DNA from 2 places in the Azonexus sp. GW821-FHT04F04 genome. Region 2 is predicted to be linked to the other one. Evidence: predicted binding sites of a transcription regulator. Region 2 holds the regulator's gene; the other holds the start of a gene.
The links. Region 2 encodes FNR, which switches genes on or off when oxygen is low (the NO sensors DNR and NnrR bind a similar motif). Its sites were predicted from a motif close to TTGANCTAGNTCAA; they were not measured.
Positions count from the first base shown of each region.

Region 1: the regulator FNR is predicted to act here: its motif matches at 4,998-5,011, upstream of ccoN (cytochrome-c oxidase, cbb3-type subunit I).

Region 1 is NZ_JBWKSX010000013.1:90,684-98,497, forward strand. Features, by position in the region: gene AC07TV_RS20120 (FixH family protein) at 1-162, opposite strand, end outside; gene ccoG (cytochrome c oxidase accessory protein CcoG) at 176-1,597, opposite strand; gene ccoP (cytochrome-c oxidase, cbb3-type subunit III) at 1,728-2,627, opposite strand; gene AC07TV_RS20135 (cbb3-type cytochrome oxidase subunit 3) at 2,643-2,819, opposite strand; gene ccoO (cytochrome-c oxidase, cbb3-type subunit II) at 2,825-3,466, opposite strand; gene ccoN (cytochrome-c oxidase, cbb3-type subunit I) at 3,477-4,901, opposite strand; gene ccoS (cbb3-type cytochrome oxidase assembly protein CcoS) at 5,193-5,384, opposite strand; gene AC07TV_RS20155 (heavy metal translocating P-type ATPase) at 5,384-7,814, opposite strand, start outside.
Region 2 is NZ_JBWKSX010000005.1:55,230-63,043, forward strand. Features, by position in the region: gene hemN (oxygen-independent coproporphyrinogen III oxidase) at 51-1,454, opposite strand; gene fnr (fumarate/nitrate reduction transcriptional regulator Fnr) at 1,540-2,286, shown strand; gene AC07TV_RS11625 (DUF302 domain-containing protein) at 2,296-2,730, opposite strand; gene AC07TV_RS11630 (porin) at 2,860-3,975, opposite strand; gene AC07TV_RS11635 (TonB-dependent receptor family protein) at 4,317-6,401, opposite strand; gene AC07TV_RS11640 (hypothetical protein) at 6,755-7,441, shown strand; gene AC07TV_RS11645 (DUF6976 family protein) at 7,463-7,814, shown strand, end outside.

The DNA.
Region 1 (7,814 bases), on a different contig from region 2:
AAGCCCCTGCTTGTAGTAATCATCAGTTACCAGACCATCGTTGCTGACAACAGCCAGCCATAGCGTGATAAAGCCGGCAACAATGACGATACCCGGCCCGGCCATCAAAAACCAAGGCCAGCGCTGCTTGTACCAAGGAGGATTGTCATTGCTCAATGTCATTGAATTACTCATGTCAGGGCATCAGGAATGAGGCTTTTTCGTGAACCGCAATCTTGTCGTGGTTCTGGGCCTGGATGTCAAAATAAATGGTGTTCGCGCCCTTTTTTCCGGACTCCGGAGGGACACGAACGACGATGGTCACTTCATGGTTCTCTGCACTGGCAACCTCAACAATACGGTCACCAACAATTTCGACCCCTTCCAGACCCTCGACGGACAACGTGTAGCGCTTGGGTTCCTCAGTGGTATTCATGATTTTCAGGTTATAGACGTTTTCGATACGTCCATCATCTGCCTCTCTGGCCAATAGAGAGCGATCACGAATGACATCAACCTTCAGCGGCACACGAACAGCCAAGGACCAAATAGCCGCAATGGTGATAGCCATCAAAATCACCGTATAAAGAATGATTCGGGGGCGGACCAAATGCGCGATCACCTCTTTGGGGGTGAAATGCTTCGCCAGTGCGTTCTCTGTAGTATAGCGGATAAGCCCTCGGGGCAAACCCAGCTTGTCCATTACCGGGTCGCAAGCATCGATGCAAGCTCCACAACCGATACATTCGTATTGCTGTCCCTTGCGAATATCGATGCCTGTCGGGCAAACCACCACACACAATCCGCAATCCACACAATCACCGAGGCCTGACTCGCTGACATCTACAACCTTCTTGCGAGCGCCGCGCGGCTCCCCCCGCTCCGGATCGTACGTGATGATCAACGTATCCGGATCAAACATAACCCCCTGAAAACGCGCATAGGGGCACATGTACTTGCAGACTTGTTCACGGAGAAAGCCCGCCTGCATATAGCAGAAGCCGCCATAGAAGAAAGTCCAGAACAGTTCCCATCCGGAAAAATCAAACGGAAGCGCCGCCAGCAGTTCGCTCACGGGGGTGAAATACGCCACCAGCGTAAATCCAGTCCACAGCGAGATCAGCAACCATATTGCGTGCTTCACCGCCTTTAGACGGAACTTTCGGGCCGTCATCGGCCCCTTGTCCAACTTCATGCGGGCCGAACGATCCCCCTCGATCCTGTTTTCGATCCACATGAATATTTCGGTGTACACGGTCTGAGGACAGGCATACCCACAGAACAAGCGCCCTGCAATCGCTGTAAACAGGAACAAGGCATAGGCCGAAACAATCAGTAGCAGCGCAAGGTAGAAGACATCCTGAGGCCATAAAACCAAGCCAAACAAATAGAATTTCCGTTCAACCAAATGGAGCAGCACGGCCTGACGACCATTCCACTCAAGCCACGGCACACAATAGAAAAGTATCTGGGTGACCCAGACCAGAATCCAGCGCCAGTTGTTCCACCACCCCTTGACGTCACGGATATAGACCTTTTTGTGCTTCTCGTAAAAAGACACTTCCACCTTAGGATCGGTAGATTTGGCGTGGGGACTATTGCTAGAGGATTCCGTCATGGTCTTATCCGTATCTAAATTACGCTGAACATGCACTGTTCGGCGCTATTGCAACGCAATTTAGATACAAATCAGGATTTTCAAATGCAGAAATAAAAACGGGGCGGCCAAGCCGCCCCGTATATGCCAATTACTTGGCGCCTTGGCTCAGGCTAATCACGTAAGCCGACAGCAGATGCACCTTGGCATCGCCTAGGAATTCCTTCCAAGCAGGCATCTGATTCTGACGCCCCTTGGTGATCGTTTCCGTGATGGTCGCTTCAGAAGAACCATACAACCAGATCTTGTCGGTCAGGTTGGGAGCACCAACAGCAGCCATACCCGTCGCTTCCATACCGTGGCAACCTACGCAACCAGCGGAGGTAAAGGTTTCCTTACCCTTGGCAGCACGGACAGAGTCATTCGGCAGACCGGACAGCGAACGAACATAATTCGCCAGATCCTTGATGCTGTCCGCACCCAACTGCTCATGCGGAGGCATGACGCCCATACGACCATTGGAAATGGTTTCCTTGATCTGTTCCGGCTCACCACCATATTGCCAGTCGGCGTCGGTCAGATTCGGAAAGCCCTTGGCTCCACGCGCATCAGCACCGTGACACTGCATGCAGTAGGTCAGGTACAGACGCTTGCCCATTTCCATGGCTTGCTTGTCGCCGGCCACAGCCTTGACATCCATGGCCATGAACTTGTCAAACAAAGGCTTGACGGTCGCATCCATCTTGTCGACTTCGGCCTTATGCTGACCACCGGACGTCCAGCCCAGCATCCCCTTGTTGTTACCTAGGCCCGGATACAGCGCGAGATAGACAAAAGCGAAGACCACAGTGATGATGAACATCCAACTCCACCACTTGGGCATTGGATTGTTGTACTCCTCCAATGTTTCATCCCAAACGTGCCCCATCGTCTTGCCAGGCGTAAAGGTCGCTTTGCCCTGCATGTAGAGAAGAATTGCGCAGGCGAGAATACTACCCACCACAATCACAATCACGTACATGTTCCAAAATTCGCTAACGAAATCGCTCATTTGCTTTCCTTTTTTTCAGCGGGGGTGCGACGGCGTTGACACCGCACCCTGATCATCATGCTCCGCGAACGGCAAGTTGGCAGCTTCCTCAAACCCCTTCTTGCTACCCCTGCCGTAGGCCCACCCCACAATACCGAGGAAGCAAAGCAACCCGACAACTGTGGTTATGGAACGCAGATCGTTGATGTCCATGGCTATTACTTTACGTTCTTCAGTGCCGTACCCATACCCTGCAGGTAGGCAATCAGGACATCAAGTTCGGTCTTGTCACCGATGGCAGCCTTGGCACCCTTGATCTCTTCATCCGTATAGGTGGGGATACCGCGGGCATTGGCGAAACCACGCATAACCTGCATCTTCTTCTCGATGTCAGCGCCAACCGTATCCTTGGCCTTATTGCCAGCCAAAAAGGCGAAGGCCGGCATGTTGGACTCAGGCACGACATCACGAGGATTCATCAGGTGAGCACGCTGCCACTCATCAGAGTAGCGACCGCCAACACGGTGAATATCCGGACCTGTACGCTTAGAGCCCCACTGGAACGGGTGATCATAAACGTACTCACCGGCAACAGAATAGTGACCGTAACGCTCGGTTTCGGCGCGGAACGGACGAATCATCTGCGAATGGCAAAGAAAACAGCCCTCGCGAAGATAAACGTCACGGCCAGCCAGACGAACAGCATCGTAAGGCTTGACGCCCTCAACCGGAGTCGTGGTCGATTTCTGGAAGAACAGCGGAACGATTTCGAGCAGACCACCCCAAATCACGGTAAGCAACGTCAGCACAATCAGCAGGACTACGCTTTTTTCAATTTGCTCATGCTTTAGCATTGTTATCTCTCCCTAATCAGGCGTGATGACCGGCCGGAGCGATCACCGGCATGTCCTGTGTCTTGCCACCAGCCATGGTCTTGAACATGTTGTAAGCCATGATCAGCATACCGGACAGGAACAGGACACCACCCAACCAACGGATCGCCCAGAACGGATAGGATCCCTTGACGGACTCAACGAAACTGTAAGCCAGCGTACCGTCGGCATTGACAGCGCGCCACATCAGGCCCTGCATCACCCCCGAGATCCACGTAGAAGCGATATAAAGTACGGTACCAATGGTGGCGATCCAGAAGTGGGTCGTCATCAGCTTGGTGCTATACATCTCGGACTTGCCAAAGAGCTTCGGCAGCAGGTAGTAAATTGAACCGATGGAAACCATGGCCACCCAGCCCAGAGCGCCTGAGTGAACGTGACCGACAGTCCAGTCCGTGTAGTGCGACAGCGCATTGACCGTCTTGATCGACATCATCGGACCTTCGAACGTGGACATACCGTAGAAGGACAGCGAAGTGATCAGGAACTTCAGGATAGGATCGTCGCGCAGCTTATGCCAGGCACCCGACAGGGTCATGATGCCGTTGATCATGCCACCCCAAGACGGAGCCAGCAGAATCAGCGAGAAAACCATACCGACGGACTGCGTCCAGTCAGGCAGTGCAGTGTAGTGCAGGTGGTGCGGACCCGCCCACATGTACGTAAAGATCAGCGCCCAGAAGTGAACCACTGACAAACGATAGGAGTAAACCGGGCGACCCGCCTGCTTCGGCACGAAGTAGTACATCATGCCAAGGAAGCCTGCTGTCAGGAAGAAGCCCACCGCATTGTGACCGTACCACCACTGGATCATGGCATCCTGAACACCGGCATAGGCCGAATAGGACTTGGTCAGCGTAACCGGCACAGCAGCACTATTAACCAGATGCAGCAGCGCAACGGCGATGATGAACGCGCCGAAGAACCAGTTCGCCACATAGATATGCGAAACGGTGCGCTTGCCGATGGTACCGAAGAATACAAGCGCGTACGAAACCCAGACCAACGTGATCAGGATATCGATCGGCCACTCCAGCTCGGCATACTCCTTACCCTGGGTAAAACCCAACGGCAAAGAAATCGCTGCGAGCAGAATGACAAGTTGCCAGCCCCAGAAAGTAAAGGGAACCAGCGGACCGCCCCACAAACGGGCGTGCGATGTGCGTTGAACACACCAGTAAGACGTTGCAAACAGGGCGCAACCACCAAATGCAAAAATAACTGCGTTGGTATGCAACGGACGCAAACGACCAAAGTGCAGGAAGCCAATATTCAGCTCCGGCCAGACCAACTGCGCAGCAATGATGACACCAACCAGCATGCCAACAATGCCCCAAATAACAGTCATGACAGCGAATTGCCGTACGACTTTATCGTTATATGTGGTTTTCGTTCCAGACATGAACCCACCTCTCGTAAAGAAAAAACGGAATGCCCACCTCCCTTAACCCAAGGGGGCACATGGAAAGCGATGTTATTCTAGTTCAGGGGCAGTGTTTTGACCTAGATCAACCTACCTATTATCTAAGGCAGATAGTCCGTAATATCTAGGCGCAGCATGGGATCCCCTAGGCGTGGACAAAAAAAGGGTGCGTCGTAACGCACCCCAACCCCAACAGAGAATCGCTGCAAAGCTTCCGCTTCACAATGTAATAACTATGCCAAGTGTCAGCGCCCCTAGCGTTGACACAGGTCAAACATTGTCTCGTTTGGTGGCTTCCTTGGTATCGTCGAGTGGCTTTGGCTGATCCTCGTCCATCAAAACACGAAATCCGGGCCCCTCGAGGTCATCGAATTGCCCGCTCCGCACTGACCACCAAAAGGCGATGGCGATCCCAAAGACAAGGATGACCGATACCGGGATGAGGAGATATACGCTTTCCATCAATCTGTCTCCACACGCTGAATGCGCAGTGAATTAAGGACGACCAGCAAAGAGCTGGCCGACATGCCGATGCCGGCAATCCAAGGGGTTACGTAGCCGGTAATGGCCAATGGCAGGGCAACAAAATTGTACGCGAAGGACCACCAAAGATTCTGGTGAATTACTTGCAGGGTTTTCCGGGCACGCCGCAGGCCGTGACGCAAATGATCCAGATTCTCGGAGAGCAGGATGAAATCGGACTGAGTCCTTGCCAGCTGCGCCCCCCCTCCCATGGCGACCGACACCTGCGCCTGAGCCAGCACCGGCGCGTCATTGACGCCATCGCCAAGCATGGCGACGATGGCGCCTTCAGCCTGGAGCCCGGTGACGCAATCGTGCTTGCCCTGCGGGGTAACCCCGGCCCTGACATCAGTGATGCCGAGCTTGCCGGCAACCAGATGCGCCACGGCAGGCGCATCCCCCGTCAGGAGAATGACTTTCTTCCCGGCATTACGCAGTTCCGAAATCAACTCAGCCGACTCTTGGCGCAATTCGTCACCGATCCGAAACAGTGCAAGACAGCCGGTTTGATCAGCAAGAGCGACAACCGTATCACCGCTTTCCAGCCAGCCGGCTGCGGTGTCCTGCAGTTTGGCATCGCTCAGGGCCAGCGCGTAATCAGGGCGGCCGATTCGGCAACGGCGGCCGCCAACGAGGGCTTCGATACCCTGCCCGGGCTCACTGAACACTGCCGAAGTAACAGGCAACTCTTCCCCGGCAGCCAGACGAAGTGCAGTGGCCACCGGGTGTTCAGAGGCGTGCTCAAGTGCGGCCGCCATGGCAAGACAGGTTTCCCGACTCTCGCCGGCGGTTGGGAGGACATCCACCAGATGCATCCGCCCTGTCGTTAACGTGCCCGTTTTATCAAAGACAAAATGAGTTGCCCGCGCCAGTGTTTCAATGGCGTGGCCGCGCGTTACCAGCAAGCCATCCTTCGCCAAGGCGCCCGCCGACACTGTCAGGGCGATCGGCGTCGCCAGCGAAAGTGCGCATGGGCAAGTAACAACAAGCACTGAAACGGTAATCCACAATGCTTTCGATGGATCGACGATATACCAGCCGACGGCGACCAGAATCGCCACGGCAAGCAGAACCGCGACGAAATAGCTGGCGATGCGATCAGCCAGAACGACGATTTTCGGTTTTTCAGCAGCCGCCCGCTCCATCAACTGGATGATCGCTGACAGACGCGTTCCCTCGCCAACTTGCTCGACTTGCACAACCAAAGGGCTTTCGGCATTGATCGACCCACCGGTCACCGCCTCGCCGGGCGACTTAGGCACCGGTTTGCTTTCCCCCGTCAGCAACGCCTCGTTGGCGCAACTGACACCTTCGATTACCCGGCCGTCCGCCGGTACAATCTCTCCAGCCCGAACCATGACGTAGTCGCCCGGGCGCAAATCGGCGACAACACATTGCTCAGTGTTACGGTCAACCGGAAATTTCGGTATTTTTTGAGCAAAGGCAGGCAGCAGGCGGGCCAGCGCCTCGGTGACGCTGACTGCCTTCTGGCGCGCCGTCATTTCCAGATAGCGGCCACCCAGCAAAAAGAAGATGAACATGGTGACCGAATCGAAGTAGACCTCGCCGGCCTGCATAAATGTTGCCCAGCAACTGGCAATGAAAGCGGCGCCAACACCTAGTGCCACCGGCACATCCATGCCGACGCGGCGCAGCTTGATATCGCGCCAGGCGTTGCGGAAGAAAGGTGCCGAGGAATAAAAGATGACCGGCATGGTCAGCAGCATGCTGGCCCAGCGCATGAGGCTTTCGATGTCGGGCGCCATGTCGCCGTCGGCAATATAGACCGGGTAGGCATACATCATTACCTGCATCATGCCGAAGCCGGCAACCCACAGGCGCCACATGGCTTCACGCCGTTCCTTGCGGGAAATTTCCTCGTTTTTGGCCGCATCGTACGGGTAGGCGCGATAACCGATGGCAGCGATGGCGCTGAGAATATCCGAGAGCTTGATGCGGGTTTCGTCCCAGCGCACGCGGGCTCGGCGGGTCGTGTAGTTGATATTGACGGCCATCACACCGGGCAATCGGCCAACATGCTGCTCGTTCAGCCAGATACAGGCGGAACAGGTGATGCCCTCAAGCAGCAGCGACGCCTCGCGCTCGTTTTGACCAAGCTCCTTGACAAAGCTTTTCTGGAATTCGGCGTGGTCGTACATGACCAGTTGTTCGAGAATCGCCGGCATGGCTTCGCGCGGCGACTCGGGCATCGCATCGCGGCTGCGGTAATAGTCGGCCAGCCCGTTATCGACAATCGATTGCGCCACGGCCTGGCAGCCAAAACAGCACATGGCCCGCGGCTGGCTGTCTATCTTCACCGACAGATCAACATCGTCGGGAATCGGCAGGCCACAGTGATAGCAGGAGGCG
Region 2 (7,814 bases):
CAAAAGCAAAGCGGGCAGTTTAACTGCCCGCTTTGATTGCTGCACACCGCTCAGATAACTTTGGAGTAAGTCGCCCGCTGGCGACCAGCCCGCAGATAGCGGTCGAAGACCATCGAAATGATGCGCACCAGAAGACGTCCCGGCGGCAGGACAGTGATCCATTCGCGGTCGATCTTGAGCAACCCGGCCCGCTCCATTTCCTTCATGTCTTCCAGCTCTGCTGCAAAATACTCGCGGAAGTCGATCAGGTGAGCGCTTTCAATGCTTTCAATGGACAATTCGAAATGGCACATCAGGGCCTGGATGATGGAGCGACGCAGAATGTCGTCAGCCGTCAGTTCGATGCCACGGAACACCGGCAGGGAGCCAGTATCGAGCGCATCGTAGTACTCATCGGCGGTCTTGACATTCTGGTAGTAGCTCGGCCCGACCTTGCTGATCGACGAAATGCCGAAAGACAGCATGTCGCAGTCGGCATACGTCGAATAGCCCTGAAAATTGCGGTGCAGGCGGCCTTGGCGCTGAGCAACAGCCAGTTCATCATCGGGCTTGGCAAAGTGGTCCATGCCGATGAAAACGTAGCCTGCATCGGTCAGTTTCTTGATGGCCAGCGCCAGAATCTGCAACTTGGTATCGGCCGACGGCAGATCGGCATCGTTGATCCGGCGCTGCGGCTTGAACATGCTCGGCATGTGCGCGTAGTTGTAGATCGACAGGCGATCCGGATCCATCGCCAATACCCGCTCGATGGTCCGGTTGAAACCCATGACAGTCTGGTGCGGCAAGCCGTAGATCAGGTCCACAGAAACCGATTTGAAACCGTTGGCCCGTGCATCGCGGATCACGCTGTAGGTTTCTTCCTCGCTCTGCACGCGATTGACAGCGACCTGGACTTTTTCATCGAAATCCTGGACACCAACGCTCATCCGGTTGAAGCCGAGTTCGCCGAGTAGCGCAACGGTCGCCGTATCGACCTTGCGCGGATCGACTTCGATAGAGTATTCGCCGCCCTCAAGCAGCTTGAAGTGCTTGCGCGTTTCACCCATCAGTTGGCGCATTTCATCGTGCGACAGGAAGGTTGGTGTACCGCCACCCCAATGCAGCTGGATAACTTCGTGCTCACCATCGCGACCTTCCAGCGCCGCAGCCTGGATATCCAGCTCCTTTGCCAGATACCGGAGATATTTCGCGCTACGCCCGTGATCCTTGGTGATAATTTTGTTACACGCGCAGTAGTAGCAAATAGTGTTACAGAAAGGTATGTGGAAGTATAATGAGAGAGGTCGGCTTATGCCGCCGATATTCCGTTTGCCAAGCCAGACTTTCGCTGCCTCAGAATCGAAGGCCTCGACAAAGCGATCGGCCGTCGGATAAGACGTGTAACGGGGGCCGTTGACATCAAAACGGCGGATGATCTGGGGATCGAATACGAGGTTTTCAGTTGCGAAATTCATTAGGCCAGCCACTAAAAGTAGGTCTGATTATGTTCGGAAGGTTCGATTTTATGGTTGACTTGGATCAAGCGAATGCAGGTTGCGAATGGCTCAAACACACCCGTTAAATCAGGAAGTCACGCTGTCTGTTATCAAGACAGCCTGTTCCAATTGTAACCTGCGCGAACTGTGCCTGCCGTACGGTCTCAGCCTCGAAGAACTGGAACGTCTTGATGATCTGGTATCGACCCGCCGTCGGATCAAGCGCGGCGACCACCTCTACCGTGCCGGCGAAGTTTTTGATGCCATCTATGCGATTCGCAGCGGCTTCTTCAAGACCGATGTGCTGCTTGAAGATGGACGCGACCAGGTAACCGGCTTCCAGATGGCCGGCGAATTGCTCGGCCTCGATGGCATCAGTACCGAACACCACACCTGCAATGCCATCGCGCTCGAAGACAGCGAGATTTGCGCCATTCCGTTCTCGCGCCTGGAAGGCCTGTCGCGGGAGATCCACACGCTGCAGCATCATTTCCACAAGGTGATGAGCCGGGAAATCGTCCGCGACCACGGCGTCATGATGTTGCTTGGCACGATGCGCGCCGAGGAACGACTGGCTGCCTTCCTGCTCAATCTGTCACAGCGCTTCACGGCGCGCGGCTTTTCGCACGCCGAGTTTTACCTGCGAATGACGCGCGAGGAAATCGGCAGCTACCTCGGCCTCAAGCTCGAAACGGTGTCTCGCGCTTTCTCCCGCTTCCAGGAAGAAGGCCATATCGCCGTTCAGCAGAAACACATTCGCATCCTGAACGTGAACGGGCTGAAAGCCCTGATGAACCACCGCGCCTCCTGAGCGAGGCTTCTACCAGCGCAGGCGGGCTAGTTCCGCTGCGCGCAGGACAATCCTCTGTAACAACGATTCGGCACGCTGCCGGCCTGCCGTCGAGCCGCCAGGCGAACGATACGCCAAGTGGATCTCGGTCGGCTTTCCTACCAATGAATACAGGGCAATGGACAGCGGGCATAGCGTCAATTGCCGAGGGTCTTCGCGGACCAACTCAGCGGCCAGCAGGCTGCTGCAGAACTGGATGATTTCCGCTTCGCCGTAAGGAATCGCGCTGCCGCCGACAGCGGTGCGGGCCAGCATGTCGCGAAACGGCAGGATGCTGCCGACCACTAGGCCTTCGCTCTCGATAGCTTCGATCAGCCCGTCGTGGGCGGTCCGGAAATCGGAATTGCTCACCGTGACGACGACGGCGTCGTCTGCGACCGTTGGCAGGGAAATCCCGAGCAGCAACAGGAAAACCAGAAAAAAATGGGACGCCCCGTGGGACGTCCCAAACAGATGTACAGAAAACATCTGACGCAAGAGTTCGTTGCCTGGACGCTTCAATGGAAAAGCGAACCGTCCGGGCAAATCAGCGATTTAGAACGAGTGCTTCATACCGATGGCCAGGCCGTTGATGCCGGCGCTGGTACCGGAGCTGTTGCCCATCGGGTTGATGGTGTAGGCCGCATTGGTGTCGTTCTTGATGTGCGCGTAGTCAGCGTACAGTTCGGTACGCTTGGACAGGGCGTAGCGTGCGCCGAGGCCGATCTTCCAGGCATCGCGGTCGGTCAGGGTCTTGTCCTTGACCTGGCCGAACATGCCGAGCACGGAGAACTTGCCGACCGGCACGGTGGCGCCGATGAACCAGTTGCGACGATCATACTTCTGGTTGGCCGCCAGACCGAAGGCAGCGGTAGCGAAGGTCGTGTTGCCGCCGATGAACGAGTTCACATCGCCCTTGATGACGTCATAGACGCCGCTGACCTTGACTACGCCGAAGTCGTAGGAAGCGCCGGCGGTGGCAACGTAGAGGCGGGAATTGTCGTAACCGACGGCCCGGGTGGTTTCATAGTCGAGATCGATGCTCAGCGGGCCGTTGGCGTAGATCAGGTTGGCCGACAGCAGACGGTCGTCACCGTTGTTGCCCGTGGTGGTCGCGGTCATCGGCGAGTGGACGGCATTCAGGCTGCCTTCGGCGCCCTGGGTGTTGGTGGCGGTGGCCAGGATCACGGTGAAGCCGCTGAAGGACGGCGAGATGTAGGCGATGGCGTTGGCTGCGCGGTCGTACTGGGTGGTCATCGAGGTCAGGCTGGCGACCGAGTAGTTGCCGAACGGGCTGTACTTGCCGTAGATGCCGTAACGGATGCCGTCGAGGTAACCGGCAACGGCAGTACCGAAACCGCCGGTCACGCCGACGTACTGGTGGCCGGCAGAAGCCAGGCCGGTACTGGTGTCCGGGCTGATGCGGTATTGCAGGTCGAACAGGGCCTTGAGGCCGTTGCCCAGATCCTCGACGCCCTTGAAGCCGATGTGGCTCTGCGAAGCAGCGCTTTGCAGGTCGTACTGCGACTGGCCGCTGGCGACTGCGCCGTTGCTGCCTTGACGGAACATGACACCCATATCGACGTTACCGTAGATGGTGACGTTGGATTGTGCGAAGGCTGCACCGGACGTAACAGCTGCAACAGCCAGCGCGATAAGTTTTTTCTGCATTGAATTGCTCCTCAATCATCTTTTGTGTGAATGAACCCCGAAGCGAGTACCGCTCCGTACGAATCTTCCCTCTCCCAACCCCGAGGGCAGTGTTCCGCGCTATGTAATTGCGAAGGCCGTGCCAGCCCGTCAAAAAACCCCGTGATTTTTCTGCAAAGTCCGCTAGCACTTGGATTTCAGGCCTTTTTCCCGGTTGACCGTGGCAATCATCCGAACATGCTGACGCGTTCAGTTTCTGGACAATTGCTGCGTCGCTGAGCCAAAACGAAACAGTGTTCAGCGTTTCAGCAGGCGTAAAAAAGCCCGACCGGGGCCGGGCTTGAGCGGGGGAATGGAGGTGCTCAAAAAGTATATCGCGCGCTCACGCCGGCCAGCCAGGTGCGCCCCGGCGCCGCTTCGTAGTAGCGGCTGTTGCCGTCGCCGACGATGACCGAGCCGACGTACTGGCGATCGAAAATGTTGTCAAAGCGCAGGAAGGTACGCAGGTTGAGGTCGCCGACCTTGCGGTCGACACCGAAGCGCAGGTTGGCGATGGCGTAGCCCGGCGCTGCCTGCCTGGTGTTGGTGTCCTCGACGTAAACCTTGCTCCGGGCGATGCCCTCGACGGCGGCATGGAAGCCGCTGGCCGGATGTTTCCAGGCCAGTTCGCCGAACAGGCTCTGGGCAGGAACGCCGGGCAGACGGTTGTCAGCATTGATCAGTCCGGACGAGGTGGTGAAGGCTTCGTCGTAACGGGCGTCGAGGAAGGTATAGGCGATGCGGGTCGACAGGTTGTTGGCCCAGCGGCTGTCGAGCCCGGCTTCGAGACCACGGCGCAGGGTCTGGCCTGCATTGCGGTAGGTTGTCCGGCCCCCGGAGGCCGAATCGACGACCAGTTCATCCTCGGTTTCGATCTGGAAGACCGCCACGTCAATCCGACTATCGTTGCCGATAAAGGCCTTGAGACCGGTTTCGTAGTGCGTACTGGTCGACGGCTTTAGGTTGTAGCTGAAGGTGCCGCCGGGTCCGGAATAGAACAACTCGTTGAAAGTCGGCGCCTCGAAGCCGCGCGCCGCGCTGGCGTAGATGTTCACCGTTGGCGTCAGGCGGAACATCGCGGCGATGGTCGGCGTCGTCTTCTCGTAGCTGACGCTGCCACCATCGTTGCCGTTGCTCAGATAGGCGTCCTTGACGTTGAATGAAACCTGGCTGTGGCGAACGCCACCACTGAAGGTCCAGCGCTCGCCCTGCCATTCGGCCTGGGCGTACTGGTCGAAGCTGGCGACGCGATCCTCTTCGGCGCGACGCTGGACGCCCTTGACGCCGAGCGTGGCGCCGATGAAATTCTCGTAACCGCGCCGGTTGTCGATCGACTGCTCGTAGTCGACCCCGACCGTCGTCGTCAGCTTGCCGCCGGCCAGCTGGAAGCGGCCGATCCAGCGCGTCGAGGCACCAGCGAAGTCACGGTCAAAATCGATGATGCCGCCGGAGTGCTTCGGATTGCCTTGCGGGCCGGGCGGAATCGACTGGTACTGAATGGTCGAGCGCTGCCCGGCGTAGGCCGAGGCCTGCACCGAATGATCGCCAAAACGGTGCTCGTAGGTCAGCCCGCCCTGCATGTGGTCGATGCTCTTGCGCGTGTTGTAGTCAAGCGCCGGCTGGGCAACGCTGCGCGGATCAGCCTGGTAGCCTGCCCAGGTCTGGCCTTGCGGGTCTTCGGCCGTCTGCTTGAAGCTGTTGGCGATGAAAGTCAGCTTGCCGTCCTGGCTCGGCCGGTAGGTCAGCTTGACCATGGTCTGGTCGCGTTCGGCCTTGCTGTGGGCGCGATAGCCGTCGGTGGTGAAATGTGAGGCGTCTATGACATAACCGAGGCCGCCGACTTCGCCCTGGGCGCTGACGTCCTGCTTCCAGGTATTGTTGCTGCCGGCGACGAGGCTGCCTTCGACACTCGGCGCGCCCTTGCCGTCCGGCGTAAACATCTGGATGACGCCACCAGCATGGTTGCCATAAACCACGGCCATCGGTCCGCGCAGCACTTCGATGCGTTCGGCGCGATCGAGGTTGAAGGTGGCCGCCTGCCCCTGGCCATCCGGCATCGAGGCCGGAATGCCGTCGGAAATCAGACGAATGCCGCGCACGCCAAAGGCCGACCGGGCTCCGAACCCGCGCGACGAAATCTGCAGATCCTGCGCATAGTTCTGACGGTTCTGCACAGTGATGCCGGGCACCGCCGCCAGCGCTTCCGAAGCATTGACCCGCGCCTGATCGGCGCCGATGCGGGCAGCGTCGACAACATCGACGGCAGCCGGCAGGTCGAAGGTATTGTGCTCGACCCGGCTGCCGCTGACGACGACCGAATCAAGCGTCAGCGCTGTTTCGGCGGCGAGGCCGAGGCAGGGAAAAGTAGCAGCGAGGATAACGGCAAGGCGCTTCGGGTTTTGTCTCATGATTTTTGTCTTATTCAGGTTGATGCGTGATTTCGTTTTAGACCAAATTTTCCGGTCGACCGTGGAAAGCGACCTCGTTCTGATTATCGACAATGCACAAACAACAGGCGACGAGACAATCGCCAGATGCATCTCATGAAAATCATGAGATGGCCGGATTTCATTTTTGGCCATTTTTTCGGGTTGACCGTAGAACAGCTGCTTTTATTTGCAGCAACCGTTCGATATCTCCACAGTTGCCGGAACAGAAACCACCGTCCGGCCCGCAATAAACCGCTAGCACACTCCTTGCTATCAGCATAAACCGGCAAAACAGCCCGATCCACAGCAAGCGGGCGACATGGAGACCAACAATGAAGCTTGAAGAACTACTGCACCACACACTGGCTATTCACGCACCATGGCACATCGCCCGCGTCCGCAACGACCTCGGCAAAAACCAGATCGACATCTGGGTCTCCCGCGAAGCCCAGCGCAGCGGCTGGTTCTTCACCGCCCGAAGCGCGCCTGAACAAGGCCGGGAAAGCGTCTGGCGTCACATCAACATCGGCAACGCCCGCTGCATCGTCCATGCCGTCATCCCCGGCGAAGCGGATAGCGCCGATCTGCAATGGCTGGGCGAAACCGACCAGCCCTTCACCCGCGCCTTCGCCCGGCAGATTGCCGGCATGTTCATGCAAGGCGTCAGCTTCGCCTCGGTCTGCGCCCTGCTCGACCTGCCCGTCGCCGACCTCTGGAAATTCAAGCATCGCCTCGACAACGGCAAATCGGGGCTGTCCGGCCCGGGCAGCGCGTCCGACTCGATCTCGGCCCGGATACCAGCACCGAATGACCCGATCTGGGAAGAATTGCTCAGCGGCAACCTCCAGCTCGACATCCGCATCCTCAGCCTCAAACTGCTGCTGACCAAGCTGCGCGAACAATTCGCCATCATCAGCGATGGCGAAGTACGGACCCTGAAGGCCCATGAATTGCAACGCTACTTCACCCGCCACGAAAAAATGCTCGGCCACGAATTGGCGCAACTTGCCCAAAACTGACCTGCACCACCGGTAAAAACCATGAAAACCCAACAAGAACTGATGTCAGTCAGCCGCGCTGCCGAACTGATCAACGCCGGTAAATACCTGAGCATCGCCGGCGATGAAGCCGCCCTCAGGCAACTCCCCCAAGGCCACTGGATCGGCGGCACCATTCCCTATTTCATGGCGGCCGAAGGTGGCACGGTCAGCCGCGAGCAGGTCTTCGTCAGCGAAGTCAGCGGTTTCGCCGTGCCGCCGCAACTGCGCTTCTACGATAGCGCCACCTTGCCGCAAATCTGTCGCAATGCGCCGGACAACGGCTACAGCATCCTGATCATTCCCGCCTTCAGCGCCACCCACGCCAGCTTTGCCCAAAACGCCCCGAATTTCG